3 regions of the Kitasatospora sp. NPDC057015 genome follow, and region 1 is predicted to be linked to each of the others. Evidence: riboswitches for the same ligand, from Rfam matches in the RefSeq annotation. Region 1 holds a riboswitch; each other region holds the start of a gene.

Region 1 (7,411 bases):
GCAGCGCGGGGCTGATCGGACTGATCACCCCCGAGCTCAGCAACCCCATCTTCCCCGCGCTCGCCCAGGTCATCGAGCAGGTGCTCAGCCGCCACGGGTTCACCCCGGTGCTCTGCACCCAGACCCCGGGCGGGTCCACCGAGGACGAACTGGTGGAGATGCTGGTCGAGCGCGGTGTCGCCGGCATCGTCTTCGTCTCCGGCCTGCACGCGGACTCCACGGCGGACCACGACCGGTACGCCAAGCTCACCGGCCGGCAGGTGCCGTTCGTGCTGATCAACGGCTACAGCGAGAAGATCGCCGCGCCGTTCATCTCACCGGACGACCGGGCCGCGATGTGGATGGCGGTCCAGCACCTGGTGGAGCTCGGCCACGAGCGGATCGGCCTGGCCGTCGGCCAGCGCCGCTTCGTCCCGGTGCTGCGCAAGATCGAGGGGTTCACCGCGGCCATAACGGACCTGCTCGGGATCAGCCGTGAGGAGGCCGAGGGGCTCGTCCACCACACGCTGTTCAGCGTGGAGGGCGGTCACGCGGCGGCCGGCGCGCTGCTCGACAAGGGCTGCACCGCGATCGTCTGCGGCAGCGACATGATGGCGCTCGGCGCGATCCGGGCCGTGCGCCAGCGCGGCCTGGCCGTGCCGCAGGACATCTCGGTGGTCGGCTTCGACGACTCGCCGCTGATCGCCTTCACCGAGCCGCCGCTGACCACCATCCGTCAGCCGGTCGAGGCGATGGCCACCGCGGCCGTCGACGCCCTGCTGGAGGAGGTCGGCGGGAACGCCGCCCAGCGCGGCGAGTTCATGTTCCAGCCGGAGCTGGTGATGCGCGGCTCCACCGGCGCGCGGGCCAACCGCGGGGACTGAGCACCGAGCCCTGGCACCGCAGTGGGCCCCCGGAGCGTCATCGACGCTCCGGGGGCCCAGTGCTGTCCGGGCCGGCTGCGGCCCGGACACCGGCCCTTCGGGTGGCTCAGCCCTCCTGGACGGGCGGCCGGTGCTGGGTGACCCGCTGCCCGTCGGCCGCGTCGCCGGTCCTGGCCTCGGTGCGGTGGCCCCGCGCCAGGTAGTCGCGGACGATCAGCTCCACCGCGTCCTGCGGGCTCCTGGTGCCGGACAGCAGCATCACCTCGATCGCGAGATCCGAATCGAGCGATACGGTGATCTTGGCCATGTGCGGCTCCTCGTGCGGCTGCGGCTCGGGTACGGAGGGCCAGCATGCCCGCCACGAGGGGGGTTTGGCCATCACCGCCGGAGCTGCCCGTTGCCGTCCGCCGATGTCCTCCCCGGCTCGTTGCCGTCCGCTGTCGTCCTGCGCGGCCCGTGTCGTCGCGGTCCCCGGGCCGGTGAGGACGTCCCGCCGGCACCCCCCGAGGGCTTGGCCCTGCCTCCGTCCGGTACCGGTGTCCACTGCCGGTGTCCGGTCCCCGTGTCCGGGCATGCCGACGCCCCGGGAGAGCGACCAGACTCTCCCGGGGCGGCGGCGTTCGTGCGGCGGCGTCAGGCGCCGCTCACCACCGTGGGATCACACCCGTCCATCTCGGCTCGAACGGGGCCTGGACGGGCGGGATCCCACGGATGGGCACGGCATGGGGGTGGGGCGACGGATCAGATCCGGCCGGCGAAGTCCGGCGCCCAGTTGGCGATGGTCTCGGTGCGGACACCGGCGCTCGGGTTGGCGGCCTCGACGTAGCTGCCGTTGCCGGTGTAGATCGCGACGTGGTAGACGCCCGAGTCGCTGCCGTTGTTGGACCAGAACAGCAGGTCGCCCGGCTGCAGGTTGTCCAGCGAGACGTGGGTGCTGGCGGCGGCCTGGTCGGCGGCCACGCGCGGGATGGAGATCCCGGCCGCGCGGAAGGCCGCCTGGGTCAGGCCCGAGCAGTCCCAGCCACCGTTGCCGGTGCCGCCGTAGATGTACGCCTGGCCCACCTTCGACTGCGCGAAGGAGACCGCGGCGGCCATGCTGCCGGAGGCGGCGGGGGCCTGGGCGGACGCGGCCGGGGCCGCCGGGGCGGTGGTCTCGGCGGCGGCCGGCTTGGCCGAGGTGGTCTTCGTGGTGGAGGCCGAGTCGGACTTGTTGAACCAGTCGAACTTCTTGGCCGAGTCCGAGCTGTCGGAGGCCTTGGTGGCGCTCTCGCCGCCCAGGGCGAGGTGCTGGCCCGGGTAGATGGAGTCGGGGCCCTCGGTCAGGACGGACTTGTTGAGCTCGTACAGCCGCTCCCAGCCACCCTGGACGTGGTTCTTGTCGGCGATGGCGGACAGCCAGTCGCCGGCGATCACGGTGTAGGTGCGGCGGTCGTCCTTGGACCACTGGCCCGACCAGGACTTGTTGCCGGACCAGGAGTCGGAGGAGCCCTTGGAGCTGTCGCTCTTGGCGGGCGCCTGCGCGGCCGGGGCGGGGGTCTGGGCGGCGGGGGCGGTGGTCGCCGGGGCGGCGGGCTTGGCCGCGGCCGGGGCGCCGGTGTCCACGGCGGCCGGGGTGCCGCCCTTGGTCAGGCCGGCCTGGATCGAGCAGACCGGCCAGGCGCCGGGGCCCTGCACCGCGAGGACCTTCTCGGCGGTGGCGATCTGCTGGTCCTTGGTGGCGAGGTCGGCGCGCGAGGCGAACGCCGTGCCGCCGAACTCGGCCCAGGTGCTGTTGGTGAACTGGAGGCCGCCGTAGAAGCCGTTGCCGGTGTTGATGCTCCAGTTGCCGCCGCTCTCGCACTGGGCGACCTTGTCCCAGGTGGCCACGGAGGCGGCGCTGGCGACACCGGCGGTGAGGCAGGGGATGGTGAGACCGACGCCTGCCACGCCAACGGCGGCGATCACGCGGCGGGCGGTGCGGCTGGACAGACGGGTGCCGTTGGTGGGCAGCATGAAGATGTTCCTCTCCCACGCCTGCGAGGTGAGCTGTCGGATTCGGGCTGGAGTTGCCCGGCCGTGCGGAGCACGGCTTCACCCCTAGCCCCTGAACCGGTGCGGGACCGGTCCGGGGCGACTTACCTGGGTCCCCCGCGCCTGCCGTGGTGCGTAATCGCGCTGCCAGCGCATCCGACGGCAGGCCTCGGCGTTGCGGATGAACTGGGTCCGTGTGACCACGAACGGGGAGCACGTTAAGCAGACTTAAACTCAAACCGCAAACATGTGTGACGCTCGTCACTGGACCCTCGGATCCCTTGTGCCCCATGGGTCGTCTTGATCAAAACAAGTCGGAATCGGGCAAGTCCCTTGCCCGTGGAGCGTTCTGCCTGTCCTTCAGGGAGCCGGTCGAGGGGCTCCGCCGACTCGTCGGCGGGCACGGAACCACGGCCGCCGGGAGTCCGCAACCGGAGGGCGGGATGCCGGTCGCCGGGCCCGAAGTCCCCTCGGTGCAATCTGGTACAACGCGACAGTCCGGCTTAATCGGGCATTTGCTGACAGTTCGGCACGCGCTACCGCAGAGCGCCGCTCGATCGACCCTCCGAGGGGTGCGACGGTGACGGCGGATGCAGATTCTTCGTGTCGGACAAGCTCTATCAAAACGGGCAAACCATCTCGAAGGCTGCCAAGTCGCCGGAGCTGAGCCGCGATCACGACCGCGAGGGAGTGCGGACGGTCGCTGCCCTCGACGGCCGCCGCCGTGTCGACCACTGCCGTGTCGACCACTGCCGCCGTCCGGCCGTCCGACCCGGCTCGGCCCCCGCCGGTCCGTCCGGGCCGGTCCGGCGTGCCGGGTTCGTGCCGGGTGCGCGGCGGCGACCGCCGCGCACCGTCCACCGCCGTGCACCGTCCACCGTCCACCGCCGCGGACCGTGGGCCGGCCCGGTGGCGCAGCAGCCCCTCATCCGTCGCGGGCATCGGGTGACCGGCCGCCGGGCGGCCTCCTGACTGGCCGTGGTCCCCTCCGTCCGCCGGTCGATCAGCGGAGCCGACGTCAGCTGTGCACGGTCGCAGGCGACCGGGTGTGGGTATCCCGGTGCCGGGAGGCGGTGCCGCAGGTGTGGCGCCGTCAACTCCCGCCCCGCGGCGCCGCCGGTCGCGGGCTCCGTCCGCACCGTGCTCGGCCTCTCCGGGGCGGCGTCGGCGGGGTCGGCGACATCGGGGGAGCGGTGCGGGGCTACGGCCGACCCGGCCTCCGGGCGCGGCCGGGGCCGTGAGGGTCGCTCGACGGCCGGCGGGGCGGTGGCCGGCCCGGGTACGCCGCACCCGGTACGCCTCAGGGGCCCCGGACGAGTCCGGGGCCCCTGAGGCGTGGTCGGTGTGCGAGCGGCCGTTACTCCGAGGCCTGCTCGTGCTCCGGCTCGTGCTCGCGCGCCTGCTCCAGCTCGGCCAGCGCCACCTCGAGGGCGGAGAGGTAGGTGGAGGCGACCAGCTGGCCGACCGTCGGGTAGGCGCCGAGCGGGGCCGCGCTGGGGCAGCCGGTCTCCTCGGCGGCGGTGGCGAGCAGCTCCGGGTCGGCCTCCGGGCCGATCACCAGCGGCGCCAGCGCGGGGCGCTGGGAGCCGGTGGAGCGCAGGTGCTCGACGGCCGCGGCCACCGAGCCGGGCACGTCGAGGGCGGCGGAGACCACGGGCACGGCGAGCCGGGCGGCGAGCAGCACGCCGGTGATGCCGGCGGCCGCGGCGGCCTCCTCGCCGCCGACGGTGGTGAGCACCACGCCGTCGGCCGCGGTGGCGATGGCGAACAGCCGGGCGCGGTCGGCGCGGGCCAGGCCGGCCTCGGAGAGGCGGACGTGGACGGCCTCGGCCAGCAGCGGGTGCGGGCCGAGCACGTCGGTGACGGCGGCGCCGCTTCCGGCGGCCAGCTCGTGCAGGTCGGTGAGGAAGCCGTGCGGGCCGGTCAGCAGCGGGACGACCACGGGCGCGGGCCGGCCGGCGGTGAGGGCCTGTGCGATCAGCTCGGCGACGGTGGGGCCGGAGTCCTCGTCCGAGCCGCCGGCGAGGTAGGCGGCGGCGGCCTCGACGCCGGACTGCTCGCTGCGGACGATCGAGAGGAGTTCGTCGACGACGGGCCGGGACTCGGGGCCCGCGGTGGCGGGCACGGCGAGCACGAGGGCCGGGGAACCGGCCGGGATCTCGGGGCGCTCGGGTCGACGATGGCGCCCCCGCGCACGGGAGCCTGGAGTGCGGACGGGCAGTGGCGCGCCCGGGATGGCTGCGGTGCTCATGGCGGAGATCGTAGGACATCTACAGGGAAGAGTCGCAGTCGGCTGCCGATATCGACGAGTGAGCATGCCGTCATTTCGGGCATAGGGCGACATACCCGTCGGGAAGGTGGCCCTCCGGGTCGGATCCCGAGGGGGTGACCCGTGGGGCTCCCGGTGATCGAGTGACATGTATCACATCAGGTCGACCGACTGACTGTGGGTCACGAATGTGCGACTCCCGGCAGTCGAAGATCAACATTGCGCGGGGGGTCGCCTACGGGCGGTGAGCGATCGGCTGGCGACTCGGGTGGTTTGTCCCCTTGCGTACCGTCGACCCATCTCGTGTGCACACGGTTGCATCACACTCGGTGGCATCTCGTGCACCTGCAATGTCCCGTGCTGATGCACGTGCACTGGAGCTATCATCACGTCAAGTGAGGCGTGTGCCGGGCCGGCAGGGGGGCCGGGCCAGTGGATCGCGGCCGAGCACGCCGCGCGCCGAACTGGACGACTACTCCGGTCTCTTCGGGAGATTTCTATGCACCACACGTACAACGGCATGGCGGCTGCGGACCTGGAGGGAGCGGTCTGGCAGAAGAGCCGTCACAGCAATTCCCAGGGCAACTGCGTCGAGTTCGCCGCACTGCCCGGCGGTGATGTCGCCATGCGCAACTCCCGTTTCCCGGAAGGCCCGGCACTGATCTACACGCGGGCCGAGATAGCGGCGTTGCTGCTCGGCGCCAAGGACGGGGAGTTCGACCACCTGGCGCTGTGACGCCCGGCGCCGTGATGTTCGGGGCCGTGGGACCCGGCGTTCTGGCGCCGGTTCACCGTCGCCGTGGTCCAGGGGGCCGTCGTGGGTGCTGACACCACGACGGCCATTGTCGTACCGGGACGCCGCGGGGTCCGCCCCCCGCGTCCCGCGGGACCGGTCGGTGTCCGCCGTCCGGCGGGTGCCCGGTCCGGGGCGGCTCGCGCCGCTCCCCGCCGGCCGGTGTCCGGCGGGCCGGAGGTGGTGATCTCCGGCGTGCTGCCGCGGCCGGCCTTCGAGCCGTCGGCCCCTCCTATTACCGCTCGCCCCGTACCGCCCGGGCCGACCGGAGCCGTCGCCGCCGTCCCGTCGCACCGTCAGGCCGAGCGCCGGTGTCGTCCGACGACCTCCTGGGCGGCCGCGGGATCCTCGGCCTCGAAGAGCGCCCAGACCACCTTGCCGGCGCCGGCCAGGGGGTGCCAGCCCCAGGAGCGGCTGAAGGAGTCCACCAGGTGCAGGCCCCGGCCGGATTCGGCGACGAAGTCCGCCTCCCGGGCGACCGGCCCGGTACTACTGGGGTCGCTGACCGCGCACACGACCTGCGGGGCGCGGTGGACCAGGCTTATCCGGATCGGCAGTCGTCCGTCCATGGACTGCTGCGGACCGGCCTGGGTGGGGATCGCGGTGAGGTCGGCTGCCAGGTGGCCCGGATCGGGCCGGGCGCCGACGGCGTGCCGCAGTGCATTGGTCACGAGCTCGGAGGCGACCAGTGCGACATCGTCGAAGAGGTCACCGAGTCCCCAGCGGTGGAGCGTCGTTCTTGCGAAGTCGCGCGCGGTTCTGACGGCTTCGTAGCGGGGAGCGAGCGTACAGGTGACCACGTGGGGGTCGACCGCCAAGGCCGTACCGGTGCCCATGAAGAGCTCCTCCCATAAGGGGGCCGACACGGCTGGACCCGCCGGGGTCATGCCGGTCACCTCCGACTCGCTCGGCCGTTGGGTTGCCACCTCGTACGGCCCTTGCGCGCACACAAGTGCCCGGTCGCGCCGCAGCGCTGCCGGGCTGGTGTGCGGAGTAGCGCGTGGGGTCGACGCGGTGCCCGCGGGAATGCCAGGGATGTGCAGGTGCACGTGCACCATGGTCCTCTGCGCTCACTGCAGATGCAAGAGTCGATTCACGTGCAGTCGCACTATTGGCATATGCATGCGCCGGATGCACGTGCATCCTGGTGCTGGAGGTGCGGAACTGATAGATACATCCGTCAGTACCGGCACCGAGAGCGCTCAACTGATGGCAGACTGTGCGCTGTTTGCCCAAGGTGGAGGTTTGGACCGCATGACCACAGTTCAGCCGGGCGGCGGCTCGATGGTTCGCCGGATCCTCCTCGGCTCCCAGCTCCGCCGGCTCCGCGAAGGCCGAGGCATCACCCGAGAGGACGCCGGGTACGCCATCCGCGCGTCCGAATCCAAGATCAGTCGAATGGAGCTCGGCCGGGTCAGCTTCAAGGAGCGTGACGTCGCCGACCTCCTCAGCCTGTACGGGGTCAACGACGGCGCC
Region 2 (7,411 bases), on a different contig from region 1:
GCACCCGGACCATCGCCACCAGGTCGTAGCCGCCGGTCACCGAGTAGACCTCGCTGACACCCTCGATGGCCGTGATCGCCTCGGCGATCTCCGGGATGCGGTCGACGCTGGTCTTGATCAGGACGATGGCGGTGATCACTCTGCTGCTCCTTTGTGGGGTGTCGTCAGCGTAGCCGCCGCCCCGCCCGGCGTCAGCGCGCCGCCGACCGGCGCCCTGGCGGCCCGCGTCCTCAGCCCGTGGCGGGCGGGCCCACCGGGCCCCGGCGGGCGGCGGCCCGCGCGGCCCAGGTGAAGAGGAAGCCCGCGGCGAAGCCGATCACGTGCACCAGGTACGCGACGCTCGTCCAGCCCGGCGGCCGCTCGGTGCCCGCGAACCCGGCCGAGCGCACCGACCACCACTGCAGCGCGAACCAGAGACCGAGCACCAGCCAGGCCGGGAAGCGCAGCGGCAGGAAGAGGAGCAGCGGCACCAGCGTGGTCACCCTGGCCTTCGGGTACAGCCGCAGGTAGCCGCCGAGGACGCCCGCGATCGCCCCCGACGCGCCGACCAGCACCCGGGTCGAGTCGGCCGAGTGCACCTCCGCGATCGCGTAGCCGTACGTCGCCAGGGCGCCGACCGTCAGGTAGAAGAGGACGAAGCGGGCCCGCCCGAGCCGTTCCTCCACGCCGGCGCCGAAGACGTAGAGGAAGAGCATGTTGCCCACCAGGTGCAGCCAGCTCGCGTGCACGAACAGCGAACTGAGCACCGAGAGCACCGGGGACTTGCCCGGGGTGGGCGCGAGCACGCAGGACTCGGGCTGGACGATCCGCCCGGCCTCCAGCGGGCGGTGTTCCAGCAGTTCGGCCGGGATCACCCCCCACCGCTGCTCGTAGCGCTGCTCGGCGCAGACCCGGGCCTGGCCGGAGCCGTACAGCGGGTTCAGACCGGCTGCCGGGCCGAGCAGGAACACCAGCGTGTTGAGGGCGATCAGGGCGTACGTGACCACGGGGACGGGGACGGCCGGGCGCCCGTCCCGCGCGCCGGTGGGGTCGAGGACCGGGATCGCCATGAGGGTGAGCATTCCTCGGCCGTGCGGCGGCGACACCGGCCCGTACTGCGTGTGGGTGACCGCGGAGCATGATCCGGACCGGTGGCGGGTGCGCAGGCCCCAGGCAATAGGCTGGGGGGCGGGCATTCCCCGCCTCCCGCCGCCGACGCCGGGCTCCGGGGGGAGCGCCTCCCGCCCAGACCAGGGAACCGCCGAGAGGACCCCCCGATGACCGTCCCCGCCCTGACCGCAGAGACCCGCTGGCGCTGCACGCTGTGCGGCAACCTGACCCGCTTCGACGTGACCCGGACCGCGAGGGTGGTCGAGTACCTGCACTTCGACCTGGCGGGCGAGTCCAAGGTCGAGGAGACCGAGGTGCTGGCCGAGACCGTCGAGTCGGTGCGCTGCCGCTGGTGCAACGCGGTCGACCAGGTCGAGCTGGTGGACCGTCCGGGCGCCGAGGCCGAGGCCGCCGAGCAGGCCTGAGGCAGCGGCCGGTCGGCCCGCCCGCGGCCCCGGCACCCTGCCCGGGCCCCGCCGGCGCCCCGGGGCCGCCCCCGCCGCCCCGCCCTGGGCCCGCGCCGGGGGGCCCCCCCGGCGGCCCCGCCCCCGGCCCGGGCCCGGCGGGGGGCCCGACCGGCGCCCGCCCGCCCGGAGTGTGGCGTGGCGCGGTGCGGGGCACCGTACAGGGACAATTGCAGAGAGCGGTGAGTTTCAGGGCAGCGGCAGTGGGCCGTGAGCACCCCGCAGAACAGGATCGGAGCCGAGGACGTGGTGGACGCAGCGAGGGAGCCCGCCGGACCGCAGGGGCAGCCGCCCGCTGTGGACGCGCGGCCCCCGGACGCGGTCGAGGGCGTCCCGGCCGGCACCGAGGACGCGGACGGGGGCGCCCCGGCGGGCACGGGCACGGTAGACGGCTCGGCGGACGCGGACCCGGGCGCGATCGACGACGCGGGCACCGGCGAGCGGGACGACGCCGCCCAGGCGCACGCCCACGTCCACGCGGACGCCACTGACGGGGACGGCGCCGGCGAGCGCGCGGGCGAGCAACTGGACCGCCCGCTGCCGGAGGGCGTGCGCCGCCGGGTGGTCGGCATCGCCGCCGACGCGCTGGGCGGCCTGCCGATCGCCGACCTCCCGCTGTCGCTGCGCCAGTACGCCAAGTTCACCCCGGCCCGGCGGGCCAAGTACGCCGCCACCGCGCTGGCCGCGGCGCTGGAGTCCGAGCCCGCGTTCCGGGTGCGGATAGCGGACCGGCTGCGTCTGGGGCAGCCCGACCTGGTCAGGGCGCTGGAGGCCGGCAACGTGCCCGGCGCCGCCGACCCGATGGACGTCGCCACCGCCGCGTACCTGCTGCGCCCGCCCGGCTGGGCCCGGCTGGTCGCCCAGGCGGGGGAGCTCGCCGAGCGGGCCGGCGCGGAGGACGCGGCCGCCGAGTCGGCGAGGCTGGCCGAGAAGCTGCAGGCGGAGCTGGCCGAGCTGCGGGCCTCCGCGCGGACGGACCTGGAGCGCCAGCGCGCCGAGTCGGAGAGCGTGCGCCGGGAGGCGGAGTCGCTGCGCAAGAAGGTGCGTTCGCTGGAGAGCGACACCCGCAGGGCGCAGGCCGAGACCCGCAAGCTCGCCGCCGAGCTGGACGCGCTGCGCACCGCCTCCGGCGCCGAGCGCAGCGCCGCCGAGGGCGAGACCCGCCGGCTGCGGCACCGGATCTCCGAACTGGAGACCGCGGTGGAGCAGGGCAGGCGATCGGCCCGCGAGGGCCGCAGCGTGGAGGACATGCGACTGCGGCTGCTGCTGGACACCGTCCTGCAGTCGGCGCAGGGGCTGCAGCGGGAGCTGGCCCTGCCGGTGGCCCGGATCCACCCGGCCGACCTGGTGGAGGCGGTGGAGCCGGCCTCGGCCTCGCCGCACGACGTGGCCCGGCGGGCCCTGTCGGAGGACGATCCCGCGCTGCTGGACCAGCTGCTGGCGATCCCGCAGGTCCACCTGGTGGTGGACGGCTACAACGTGACCAAGACCGGTTACCCCGCACTTCCGCTGGAGCAGCAGCGGATCAGGCTGCTCGGCGGGTTGGCGATGCTGGCCCAGCGCACCCAGGCGGAGGTCACCTGCGTCTTCGACGGCCAGGACCTCGACGTCCCGGTGATGATGGCGCCGCCGCGCGGGGTCCGGGTGCGGTTCAGCCGGACGGGGGAGACGGCGGACGAGCTGATCCGGCGCCTGGTGCGGGCGGAGCCGCAGGGGCGGCCGGTGGTGGTGGTCTCCACCGACCGGGAGGTCGCGGACGGCGTGCGCAACGCGGGCGCGCGCCCGGTGGGCTCGGTGCTGCTGCTCAACCGGCTGGCCCGGGCCTGACCCGGGTGCTCTCCCGGCGGTCGTGCAGGTGGGCGGGCGGGTCCGCGGGCGGTCGGGACGGAGGGGCCGGGCGCCGGGGGCGGGGGATCGGCCGGGGGTCGGGGCGGCGGCTTCGGGGTGCTGCTTGACAGCTGTTCAGGGGCTCGGGAGGGTGTCGGGTGGCGCGGGTGTGTGGATCAGGTGAATTCCCGGCCCTGGCCTCGGGTTGGCGGCCCTGCGGGAGTGGCGGAAAGGCCTGATGTTCACTAGGGTCTGGCGTCAAACCTATTTTCCGGATACTCACTCGTCCGGGTGAGCCCGCAGGAAGAAGGAGCCGGTCCTTGGCCTCCCACCGCCGTCCGAAGCAGCCGAGCCGCGCACGGGTGACCGTGCTCACCGCTGCCGCAGCGACCGCGGTCGCCCTCTCCGCCCAGATGAGCGCGCACGCCGCGCCCACCACGCCCTCCAAGAAGGAGGACGTGAAGGCGCAGATCGACAAGCTCAACGAGGAGCAGGAGCAGGCCGCCGAGCGCTACAACGGCGCCAAGGAGCGGTCCGACCAGCTGCGCAAGCAGGCGGACCAGATCCAGGACCAGGTGGCCCGGGGTCAGGACCAGATGACCCACCTTCAGGCCGGTCTGGCCGAGGTGGCCGGCGAGCAGTACCGCACCGGCGGCATCGACCCCTCCGTGCAGCTGATGCTCGCCTCGGACCCGTCCGGGTACCTGGAGAAGGCGTCCAGCGTCGAGCAGGCCACCACGAGCCAGGCGACCGCGCTGAAGGGCCTCCAGGACCAGCAGCGCCGGCTCGACCAGCAGAAGATCGAGGCCGCGGCGATCCTCTCCTCGCTCGACGAGACCACCCGGGACCTGAACCAGGCCAAGGCCGACGTCAACAAGAAGCTGCAGGAGGCGAACGCGCTGCTGAACACGCTCAGCGCCGCCGACCGCGCCTCGGTGGTCCGGGGCGACGGCCGTGCCTCGCGCGACTCGGAGCGGGTGGACCTCACGGCGCTGCCGCAGGCCGCCGGCTACGCGGGCGTGGCGGTGGCGAAGGCGATGAGCAAGCAGGGCGCCCCCTACGTCTGGGGCGCCACCGGGCCGAGCTCCTTCGACTGCTCCGGCCTGATGGTGTGGGCGTACGGCCAGGCCGGCGTGACGCTGCCGCGCACCTCGCAGTCCCAGGGCAACGTCGGCGTGCGGGTGCCCTCGCTGGCCGAGGCGCAGCCGGGCGACCTGGTCGTCTACGGCAGCGACCGGCACCACGTCGGGATGTACATCGGCAACGGGCTCGTCGTGCACGCCCCGCACACCGGTGACGTGGTGAAGGTGATGAAGGCCGACGCGATGCCGATCAACACCATCCGCCGGGTCTGACGCACCGGGAGGGCCGGCCGGCCGGATCGCGGGCCGGCCGGTGGATCGCGGGCCGGGCGGGAGTCGAGCGCCCGGCCGGGCGACCGGGTGCCGACCGCCGGAGCCGGCCTCCGCGCCGGAGCCACGAGGCGGTCGGTGCGGGTGGTGCCGAGGAGGCGCGAGTGAACCGCAGGATGGGTGACAACAACCCCATTTCGGACATTTCCTGACTGTTCGCCACCTCCGACATGCCCGGGCGTCACGGGATCCCGCTGTGATCTGGGACACACGCCGTGGAGGCGCTCCGCGACCATCTGGTGAAAAACCATCAGCCCTCGGTGGGCGACTGGTCACATCCGGTCATATTCCCCGGACAACTTGCGCCGGGTTCCAACTTTTTTCCTACAACGATTTGAACGGATCACGGTTTCGTTACTAGGGTCGTGACTCGAACCACCGCACAGTCGATCACCCAAGCCTGGGTGGCGGCGGTGGTTACCGCCGAGTCCGAGAAGCAGCCGGGCAGTCAACTGCCCACGGGGAAGCCCCTCCGGGGGTGCTGTCGATCGGAGCCGGGGAACCACGTTCCTCGGGGTGAATCGGCGCCAGGTCGGCCGGTCGTCGTGAGACGGCGAGCCGGTGAGGCGTCGTAGGGCATCTCTTCCAGCCCGAACCCGTCAGCTCACCCGGTAGGCGGACGTAGGAAGAAGGAGTCCGCCTTCGTGGCGTCCCATCGTCGTCCCAAGCCAGCCAGTCGCGCCCGCGTCTCGATCATGACCGCGGCCGCTGCGGCCGCCGTGGCCCTGTCCGCCCAGGGCGGTGCCCACGCCGACCCGGTGCAGACCAAGGACCAGGTCAAGGAGCAGGTCGACCAGCTGAACGAAGAGGCCGAGGTCGCCACCGAGGCCTACAACGGTGCTCAGGCCAAGCAGCAGGAGCTGCAGAAGCAGGTCGGCGAGATCCAGGACCGCGTGGCCCGCCAGCAGTCCCAGGTGATCGACCTCCAGGGCGGCCTCGCCGAGATCGCGGCGGAGCAGTACCGCAACGGCGGGATCTCCCCGACCGTCCAGCTGATGCTCTCCACCAGCCCGGACAACTTCCTGAGCCAGGCCGGTTCGATCAACCAGGCCGGCGACTCGCAGAGCAACGCGCTCAAGGAGCTCCAGGCCCAGCAGCGCAAGCTGGACCAGGACAAGTCCGAGGCGCAGGGCAAGCTCACCGAGCTGGACAGCACCACCCAGCAGCTCAAGGCCAGCAAGGACGAGGTCCAGGCCAAGCTCGCGAAGGCGCAGCAGCTGCTCAACACGCTGACCGAGCAGGAGCGCGAGGCGCTGAAGGCCGCCGAGGCCAAGGCCGCCGCGGACGCCAAGGCGAAGGCCGACGCCGCCAAGGCGCAGACCGAGCGCGCCTCCCGCGACACCTCCCGCAGCCCGCTCAGCGGCGACAGCTCGACCGCCGCGGCCACCCCGCCGCCCGCGAGCGTCCCGGCCAGCGGCCGGGCCGCGGCCGCGATCGCCGCCGCCGAGAGCAAGCTCGGTGCCCCGTACAAGTACGGCGCCACCGGCCCGAGCTCCTTCGACTGCTCGGGCTTCACCGGCTGGGCCTACGCCCAGGCGAACGTGTCGCTGCCGCGCACCTCGCAGGCGCAGGCCTCGGCCGGCACCCGGATCGGCACCAACATCGCCAACGCGCAGCCCGGCGACCTCATCATCTACTACGGCGGCATGACCCACGTGGGTCTGTACGTCGGCGGCGGCCAGATCATCCACGCCCCGCACACGGGTGCGAACGTCCGCTACGAGTCCGCCACCGTGATGCCGATCTCGGCCATCGTGCGCATCTGACGCGGCCCGCCGCGCGGTTCGCTCCGGCTCCCTCCGCAGGCCCGGCCCCCGGTTCGTCCGGGGTGCCGGGCCTGCGGCGTTCCCGCGTTCCGTGCGGGTGTCCGATTAGGAGTCAAATATTCGGGTTGAGAGGGGTTTGGACTCGGTCGGGCGGACTCGCTAACGTCTGCCCCCGGACCTCCGCTCGGACGGCCGCCCACCCCCGGGCGGCGGCGGTGGCCGCGCCGCAGGATTGGAGCCGCGCCGCATGGCGATGCACCGCCGTCACCCACTGCCAGGAGTGCACGCGCTGGTCCGCGCGCTGGTGCTCACCGCCGCCGCCGGCACGGCGCTGGGCGTGACGGCCGGCGGCAGCGCACTGGCCAGCCCCGGCACCCCTGACGGACCGCCGGACCGCCAGGACGTCAAGGCGCAGGTCGACCAGCTCTACGACGAGGCCGAGCAGGCCTCGGAGAAGTACAACGCCGCCCTGGAGCACCAGCGCAGGCTGCTGGGGGAGACCGGCGCGCTCCAGCAGCAGGTGGCGCTCGGCCAGGACGAGCTCAACCGGCTGCACGCCGAGCTCGCCACCGTGGCCGGCGCCCAGTACCGGGCGGGCGGGATCGCGCCCACCGCCCAGCTGATGCTCGCCGCCGACCCGGAGGGCTACCTGTCCCGGGTCAGCAACCTCGACCAGGTCGCCGAGCGGCAGAACGAGACCCTGCACGAGGTGGCCGAACGGCAGCGCCGGCTGGACCAGCGCCGCAGCGAGGCCGGCGCCAAGCTCACCGAGCTGGAGGAGTCCCGCCGGGCGCTGGCCGACAGCAAGGAGCAGATCCAGCAGCGCCTGACCAGGGCGCAGCGCCTGCTGAAC
Region 3 (7,411 bases), on a different contig from region 1:
GACAAGTACGACTCCCGGCACCCGGTGCGGATGTACTCGCGGATCGGCCTGCGCGCCGCGCTGCACTGCGCGGCCGTCGCCAAGGTGCTGCTCGCCGACCTGCCGGTGCCGGAGCGGCGGCGGGTGGTGGCGGGCATCGAGTTCACCCCGTACACCGCGAACACGCTGACCACGCCCGAGGCGCTGCTGGCCGAGCTGGACACGGTGGCGGCCCGCGGCTGGGCGCAGGACCACGCCGAGCACGAGTCCTTCATCAACTGCGTCGCGGCGCCCGTCCGGGACGCCACCGGCCGGGTGGTCGCCGCCGCCTCGATCTCGGTGCCCGACGTGGTGCTCCCGTACGAGCGGGTGCTGGAGCTGCTGCCCCAGCTGCTGGCCACCGCCCGGGCCGTCTCCGCGGACTGCGGACTGCCGCCGGGCGGCGCCTGACCCCGCACCCCGGCGGGCCCTGGCCACCCCGCCGGCCCCGAACCGCGCCGGGCCCGAACCCCGCCGGCCACGAACAGACAGCACGACCGGGCGACCGACCGGCCGCCTCCCCACCAGCCCACGACCGGAAGAAGAGCGAGCACCCCACGATGAGCGAGAAGACCGAGATCCGCACCGACGGCGCCCCGGCTCCGGCCTGGATGTTCTCCCAGGGCGTCCGCAAGGGCCCGATCCTGCAGGTCTCCGGCCAGGGCCCGCAGGACCCGGCCACCGCCGAGTACCTCTACCCCGGTGACGTGAAGGCGCAGACCCGGCGGACGCTGGAGAACGTCAAGGCGATCGTCGAGGCCGGCGGCGCCACCATCGAGGACGTGGTGATGTTCCGCGTCTACCTCACCAAGCGCTCGGACTTCGCCCTGATGAACGAGGTCTACGCGGCCTTCATCAACGAGAACGTCCCGCCCGGCGGCGTGAAGCCGTGCCGGACCACGATCTTCTGCGAGCTGCCGCAGGAGCCGATGCTGGTGGAGATCGACGCCCAGGCCGTCATCGGCTGAGTGTCCGGGGAGAGCGCCGGTGCCCGGCGGCCGGAGGTGGACCCCCGGGCGCCGGCGACGCCGGGCGGCGCCCGGGACCACCCGGACGGCCGCTGCGGTGGCGGGCCCGGCCCGCCGCGCCAAAGCTGGGTGGACCTGCTCCCCGCCCAGGAGGCCCGGCCATGTCCGACACGACCGTGACCGAGGCCGCCCCGGCACCGCCCACCCCGCCGTCCCTGAGCCGCCGCCAGACCAACGTCGTCTTCGTGACCATCGTGCTCGGCATGCTGATGGCGGCCCTCGACCAGACCATCGTCTCCACCGCGCTGCCCACCATCGTGGCGGACCTCGGCGGCGGCGGGCACATGGCCTGGGTGGTGACGGCCTACCTGCTGGCCGAGACGGTCTCCACCGTGCTGGTCGGCAAGTTCGGCGACCTGTTCGGCCGCAAGGTGGTCTTCCAGGTGAGCGCGGTGGTCTTCATCGCCGGCTCGGTGATCTCCGGCGCGGCGAACGGCATGGCGGTGCTGATCGTCGGCCGGGCCGTGCAGGGTTTCGGCGGCGGCGGGCTGATGGTGACCGCGATGGCCCTGATCGCCGACGTCATCCCGCTGCGCGAGCGCGGCAAGTACCAGGGCGCGCTGGGCGCGGTCTTCGGGGTCACCACGGTGGTGGGCCCCACCCTGGGCGGCCTGTTCACCGACCACGCGTCCTGGCGCTGGTGCTTCTACGTCAACATCCCGATCGCCGCCGTGATGATCGTGATGGCCGCACGGACCATCCCCTCGGTCCGGGCGGCCGTCCGGCCGGTCATCGACTACCTCGGCATCGTGCTGATCGCGCTCGGTGCCAGCGGACTGGTGCTCGGACTGGAGTGGGGCGGCAACGAGTACGCCTGGAACTCGGCGGTGATCATCGGGCTGTTCACCGCCTCGGTGCTGCTGCTGGTCGCCTTCGTGCTGGTGGAACTGCGGGCCCCGGAGCCGATGCTGCCGATGCACCTGTTCCGCAACTCGGTCTTCACGGTCTGCTCGATCCTCAGCTTCATCGTCGGCTTCGCGATGCTCGGCGCGATGACCTACCTGCCCACCTACCTGCAGTTCGTGGACGGCGTCTCGGCGACCGGCTCCGGGGTGCGCACGCTGCCGATGGTGGCCGGTCTGCTCGGCATGTCGATGCTCTCGGGCGTGGTGGTCAGCCGCACCGGCCGCTACCGGATCTTCCCGATCCTGGGCACCGCCGTGATGGCGCTCGGCCTGTTCCTGATGTCGACGATGGGCCCCTCCACCGGCGTCTGGCTGGAGTCCCTGTACATGTTCGTCCTGGGGCTCGGCATCGGCCTGGCCATGCAGGTGCTGACCATCGCCGTGCAGAACACCGTCCCGTACCACGAACTCGGCACCGCGACCTCGGGCGTCACGTTCTTCCGCACCCTCGGCAGTTCCTTCGGCACCGCGGTGTTCGGCACCCTGTTCACCAACCAGCTGGGGCCCAACCTGGAGGCGGCCTTCGCGCAGTCCCCCGGTGTGCCGCCGGCGGCGGTGCAGAGCCCGCAGGCGCTGCGGGAGCTGCCCCCGGAGCAGGCCGCGCCGTTCATCACCGCGTACGCCGACACCATCAACTACGTCTTCCAGTGGGTGGTGCCGGTCGCCCTGGTGGGTTTCGTGGTGGCCTGGTTCCTCAAGGAGGTGCCGCTGCGCGACAGTGCCCGGGCCGGGGCCTCCGACATGGGCGAGGCCTTCGGCGCGCCCGACAGCGCCGACGCCGACAAGCAGTTGGAGCGCGCCCTCGCCAACGTGCTGCGCAAGGCCAAGGGCCGCCCGGAGATCGGGCGCATGCTGCTGGCCGACTCCGGCAGCGAGGTCAGCCCGGACCAGGCCTGGATGCTCGGTCAGATCTACTGGCGCACCCGCCTCCAGGGCGGTGCGACCCTCCCGGCGATCGCCGCGGCGCACCACATGCCCGAGGAGGTGGTCCGGCCCGCCGCCGAGCGGACCCTGGGCGCGGGCCTGGCCGAGACCGCCGACGGGGTGCTGCGCCTCACCCCGGACGGCAGCCGGGAGGTGGAGCGGCTCGCCGAGGCCTGGCGGCGCTGGATCGACCGGCACCTCGACGACTGGGACGTCCATGATCCCGCCGACCGCGCCCGGCTGGACCGCGCGGTGGAGTCCATCGCGACCCGGCTGTACGAGGACGACCAGGTGCACCGGGAAAGCGTTCCGGCCTGACATCCCGACATTTCCCGTGCGGGGGGGGAACGCGAACTGGCCGGGCCCGCAGCGATGAGCGTTCGCTGCCGGCCCGGCCGGTGTTCACCTACCGCGACGCATCAGGTCGCGAGGAGTCGTACCCGGTGTCAGATGCTGACGCCGTGCGCGCGGAGGTAGGCGATCGGGTCGATGTCCGAGCCGTACTCCGAGCCGGTGCGGACCTCGAAGTGCAGGTGCGGGCCGGTCACGTTGCCGGTCGCGCCGGACAGGCCGATCTGCTGACCGACGGTCACGGTCTGGCCGACCTTGACGCCGATCGAGGACAGGTGCGCGTACTGGGCGTACTTGCCGTCGGCGAGCTTGATCTCGACCTCGTTGCCGTAGGCGCCGCCGGGGCCGGCCTTGACCACGGTGCCGGCCGCGATGGCCTTCAGCGGGGTGCCGGTCGCGGCGACGAAGTCGGCGCCGGTGTGGTGGCCGCTGGACCACATGGAGCCGGCCACGCCGTAGGCGGTGCCGAGGCGGGCGCCGGCGATCGGCGCGGTGTAGCCGGAGGTGCTGGCGGCCGCGGCCGGGGCCGGGGTGGCCGCGGGCTTCGGCGCCTGGGTGGCGGCCGGCTTCGGCGCGGGGGTCTGCACCGGCTTGGCGGCCTGGGTGGGCTTCGGGGCCTCGGCGGCCTTCGGCGCCTGGGTCGCCTTCGGGGCCGGGGTGGCCTTCTTCGCCGGGGCGGAGTCGGAGGAGGTCTTCGGGGCCGGGGCGGCGGCCGGGGCCTGGGCGGCCGCCTTGCCGACGACCAGCTGCTGGCCCGGGTAGATCAGGTTCGGGTTGGCGCCGACGACCTGACGGTTGGTCTCGTACAGCGCGTGCCACCCGCCGTCGACGTTCTTCGCGGCGGCGATCTTCGACAGGGTGTCACCGCCGACCACCTTGTAGGTCACGTCGGCGGCGGCGGCCGGCGCGGCGGCCGGGGCGGTCTCGGCGGCGGCCTTGTCGGCCACGGCGACGGCGTCGGCGCTGGTGGCACCGGTCCAGGTGGCGGACTGCGACTTGTGGGCCGGGACCTCGTGCGCCGAGGCGCTGACGGCGGTCACCAGCGGAAGGGCGAGAACCGCGCCGGTCACACCGGTGGCGATGCCGATCCGGGCGAGACGGGGCAGACGGTTACGACGGTGCTTTGCCTGTGCGGGCATGGGGTATTTCCTCTCCGACGCCTGCGAGGTGAGCTGTCGGGTTCGGGCTGGAGTTGCCCGGCCGCAAGCGCGGCTTCACCCCAAGCCGTCCCGGATGCACCGGGCCGGCGACTTACCTGTGGGTCCCCCACTCCTGCCGTACAGAGTTCGTTCGAAGCCTCCGGGCAGCGGCAGGACTAGGCGTTCCACCCGGTGGGCCCACCCGGACATTGGCCGGGCGGTCGCTGAAGCAAAGCCCATCGGCCCGGGTTAATCAATGTCGATCACATTCACCCCCGGAATTTCACGGAAATCCCAGGGAATTCCGTGACTCTCCGAATGATCGGCTGTGCAGTACGTGCACAATCCAATCGCGCTGAGCAACCGGCCGACCGCCCTGCGCTCACTTTCTCGGCCCTGCGTCCATCACCCGCCACGCTCAGCCACCACCCGAACGCGTGGCCGGTGAGCCTTGTCACGTCGGCCTCCCGGGCGCAGGATCGAGCCGTGGAAAGCGATGACGCGGGCAGCCTGAGGATCGGTACTCCGCGGGGGCGCTGGGTGGTGCTCGCCACCGTCCTCGGCTCCAGCATGGCGATGCTGGACGGCACCGTCGTCAACGTCGCGCTGCCCCGGATCGGCGCCGACCTCGACGCCTCGCTGGCCGCCCTCCAGTGGACGCTGAACGCCTACCTGCTCACCCTCGCCGGGCTGATCCTGCTCGGCGGCGCCCTCGGCGACCGGTACGGCCGGCGGCGGGTCTTCCTGATCGGCGTCTGCTGGTTCGCCGTCGCCTCCGCACTCTGCGCGGCCGCCCCCACCATCGGGGTGCTGGTCGCCGCCCGGGCCCTGCAGGGCGTCGGCGGCGCCCTGCTGACGCCGGGCTCGCTGGCGATGCTGCAGGCCACCTTCCGGCCGGACGACCGGTCAGCCGCGGTGGGGCTCTGGTCGGGTTTCGGCGGGGTCGCGGCGGCGGTCGGCCCCTTCCTCGGCGGCTGGCTGGTGGACGGCCCGGGCTGGCGGTGGATCTTCCTGCTGAACGTCCCGCTGGCCGCCGTGGTGCTGGGCGTCTCCCTCCGGCACGTGCCGGAGAGCCGGGACGAGAGCGCCACCGGGGACTTCGACGTCGCCGGCGCCGTACTCGCCGCCCTCGCCCTGGGCGGGGTCACCTACGCGCTGACCGCCGCCGGCGAGGGGCTCTCCCCCGCGGTCTGGCTGTCCGGCGCGGCCGGCCTGCTGCTGGGGGCGGTGTTCGTGGCCGTCGAGCGCCGGCGGGCGGCGCCGATGCTGCCGCTGGAGCTGTTCTCCTCCCGCCTGTTCACCGCGGTGAACGGGGTCACGCTCTGCGTGTACGCGGCGTTCAGCGGGGTGTTCTTCCTGCTGGTCGTCCAGCTCCAGACCGTCTCCGGCTTCACCCCGCTGACCTCCGGCCTCGCCCTGCTGCCGATCACCGTGCTGATGCTGGCGCTGTCCGCCCGGGCCGGGCGGCTCGGCAAGCGGATCGGCCCCCGGCTGCCGCTCTTCCTCGGGCCGCTGATCTGCGCGGCGGGCGTCCTGCTGATGCTGCGGATCGGCCCCGGCGCGTCCTACTGGACGGACGTGCTGCCGGCCACCACGGTGATGGGGTGCGGGATGACCCTGCTGGTCGCGCCGCTGACCGCCACCGTGCTGGCGGCGGTGGAGGTGCGCCGGGCCGGGATCGCCAGCGGCGTCAACAACGCCGCCGCGCGGGCGGCCGGCCTGCTGGCGGTGGCGGCGCTGCCCGCCCTCGCCGGGCTCAGCGGCGACGCCTACCGGGTGCCGTCCTCGGTGGACGCCGCGTTCCGCACCGCGATGCTGATCTGCGCGGGGCTGCTCGTGACCGGCGGCCTGCTGGCGCTGGCCACCGTCCGCGGGAACGTGCTGGCGCCCGACCGGCCGGTGGCCGAGCCGGACTGCGAGTGGACCTGCGGCGCGACCGGGCCGCCGATCGACCCCGGGCACGAGCGGCCCGTGAAACGCCAGGGCCCCGCCACCGGAACGGCGACGGGGCCCTGAGAGCCGACTGACGGAACGTCAGAGGATGTCACCCGGGGCGTACTTGGCCGCCTCCGGGTGGGCCTCGGCGACGGCCTCGATCCGCCGGACGACCTCGGCGACCTGCGCCCCGGCCGCACCGGTGAAGGAGAGCCGGTCCGCGAGCAGCGCGTCCAGCGCGGCCCGGTCGAGCGGCATCCGCTCGTCGGCGGCCAGGCGGTCCAGCAGCTCGTTCTCACGGGCGCCGGCGCGCATCGCCAGCGCGGAGGCGACGGCGTGCTCCTTGATGATCTCGTGCCCGGTCTCCCGGCCGACCCCGGCCCGCACCGCGCCCATCAGCACCTTGGTGGTGGCGAGGAACGGCAGGTAGCGGTCCAGCTCGGCCTCGATCACGGCCGGGAAGGCGCCGAACTCGTCGAGGACGGTCAGGAAGGTCTCCAGCAGGCCGTCGAAGGCGAAGAAGGCGTCCGGCAGCGCGACCCGGCGCACCACCGAGCAGGAGACGTCGCCCTCGTTCCACTGGTCGCCGCCGAGCTCGGCGGTCATCGAGGCGTAGCCGCGCAGGATGACGGCCAGGCCGTTGACGCGCTCGCAGGAGCGGGTGTTCATCTTGTGCGGCATCGCGGAGGAGCCGACCTGGCCCTCCTTGAAGCCCTCGGTGACCAGCTCGTGGCCGGCCATCAGACGGATGGTCTTCGCCAGGCTGGACGGCGCGGCGGAGAGCTGGACGAGGGCGGAGAGCACCTCGAAGTCCAGCGAGCGGGGGTAGACCTGGCCGACGCTGGTCAGCACGTTCTCGAAGCCGAGGTGGCCGGCGACGCGCTGCTCCAGCTCGGCCAGCCTGGCGGTGCCCTCGCTGCCGCCTCCGAGCAGGTCGAGCATGTCCTGGGCGGTGCCGACCGGGCCCTTGATCCCGCGCAGCGGGTAGCGGGCGATCAGCTCCTCCAGGCGGTTGAACGCCACCAGCAGCTCGTCCGCCACGGTGGCGAAGCGCTTGCCGAGGGTGGTCGCCTGGGCCGCGACGTTGTGCGAGCGGCCGGCCATGACCAGC

What was found. Region 1 has a riboswitch for cyclic di-AMP ahead of ACFTWP_RS20550 (transglycosylase family protein). Riboswitches for the same ligand answer to the same signal wherever they lie in the genome.
Region 2: linked by a shared signal. The riboswitch ahead of ACFTWP_RS36340 (NlpC/P60 family protein) and the one ahead of ACFTWP_RS20550 (transglycosylase family protein) in region 1 are both predicted to bind cyclic di-AMP.
Region 3: linked by a shared signal. The riboswitch ahead of ACFTWP_RS17490 (peptidoglycan DD-metalloendopeptidase family protein) and the one ahead of ACFTWP_RS20550 (transglycosylase family protein) in region 1 are both predicted to bind cyclic di-AMP.

The regions. Positions count from the first base shown of each region.
Region 1 is NZ_JBHUSG010000020.1:121,252-128,662, forward strand. It holds gene ACFTWP_RS20540 (LacI family DNA-binding transcriptional regulator) at 1-863, shown strand, start outside; gene ACFTWP_RS20545 (hypothetical protein) at 970-1,170, opposite strand; gene ACFTWP_RS20550 (transglycosylase family protein) at 1,605-2,855, opposite strand; cyclic di-AMP (ydaO/yuaA leader) riboswitch at 2,861-3,058, opposite strand; gene ACFTWP_RS20555 (sirohydrochlorin chelatase) at 4,231-5,124, opposite strand; gene ACFTWP_RS20560 (DUF397 domain-containing protein) at 5,642-5,878, shown strand; gene ACFTWP_RS20565 (ATP-binding protein) at 6,232-6,771, opposite strand; gene ACFTWP_RS20570 (helix-turn-helix domain-containing protein) at 7,190-7,411, shown strand, end outside.
Region 2 is NZ_JBHUSG010000060.1:18,974-26,384, forward strand. It holds gene ACFTWP_RS36315 (Lrp/AsnC family transcriptional regulator) at 1-139, opposite strand, end outside; gene ACFTWP_RS36320 (rhomboid family intramembrane serine protease) at 231-1,049, opposite strand; gene ACFTWP_RS36325 (hypothetical protein) at 1,257-1,514, shown strand; gene ACFTWP_RS36330 (NYN domain-containing protein) at 1,764-3,380, shown strand; gene ACFTWP_RS36335 (NlpC/P60 family protein) at 3,701-4,735, shown strand; cyclic di-AMP (ydaO/yuaA leader) riboswitch at 5,262-5,426, shown strand; gene ACFTWP_RS36340 (NlpC/P60 family protein) at 5,437-6,558, shown strand; gene ACFTWP_RS36345 (NlpC/P60 family protein) at 6,806-7,411, shown strand, end outside.
Region 3 is NZ_JBHUSG010000016.1:20,528-27,938, reverse strand. It holds gene ACFTWP_RS17505 (IclR family transcriptional regulator) at 1-429, shown strand, start outside; gene ACFTWP_RS17500 (RidA family protein) at 579-986, shown strand; gene ACFTWP_RS17495 (DHA2 family efflux MFS transporter permease subunit) at 1,148-3,193, shown strand; gene ACFTWP_RS17490 (peptidoglycan DD-metalloendopeptidase family protein) at 3,322-4,365, opposite strand; cyclic di-AMP (ydaO/yuaA leader) riboswitch at 4,369-4,521, opposite strand; gene ACFTWP_RS17485 (MFS transporter) at 4,852-6,381, shown strand; gene purB (adenylosuccinate lyase) at 6,400-7,411, opposite strand, start outside.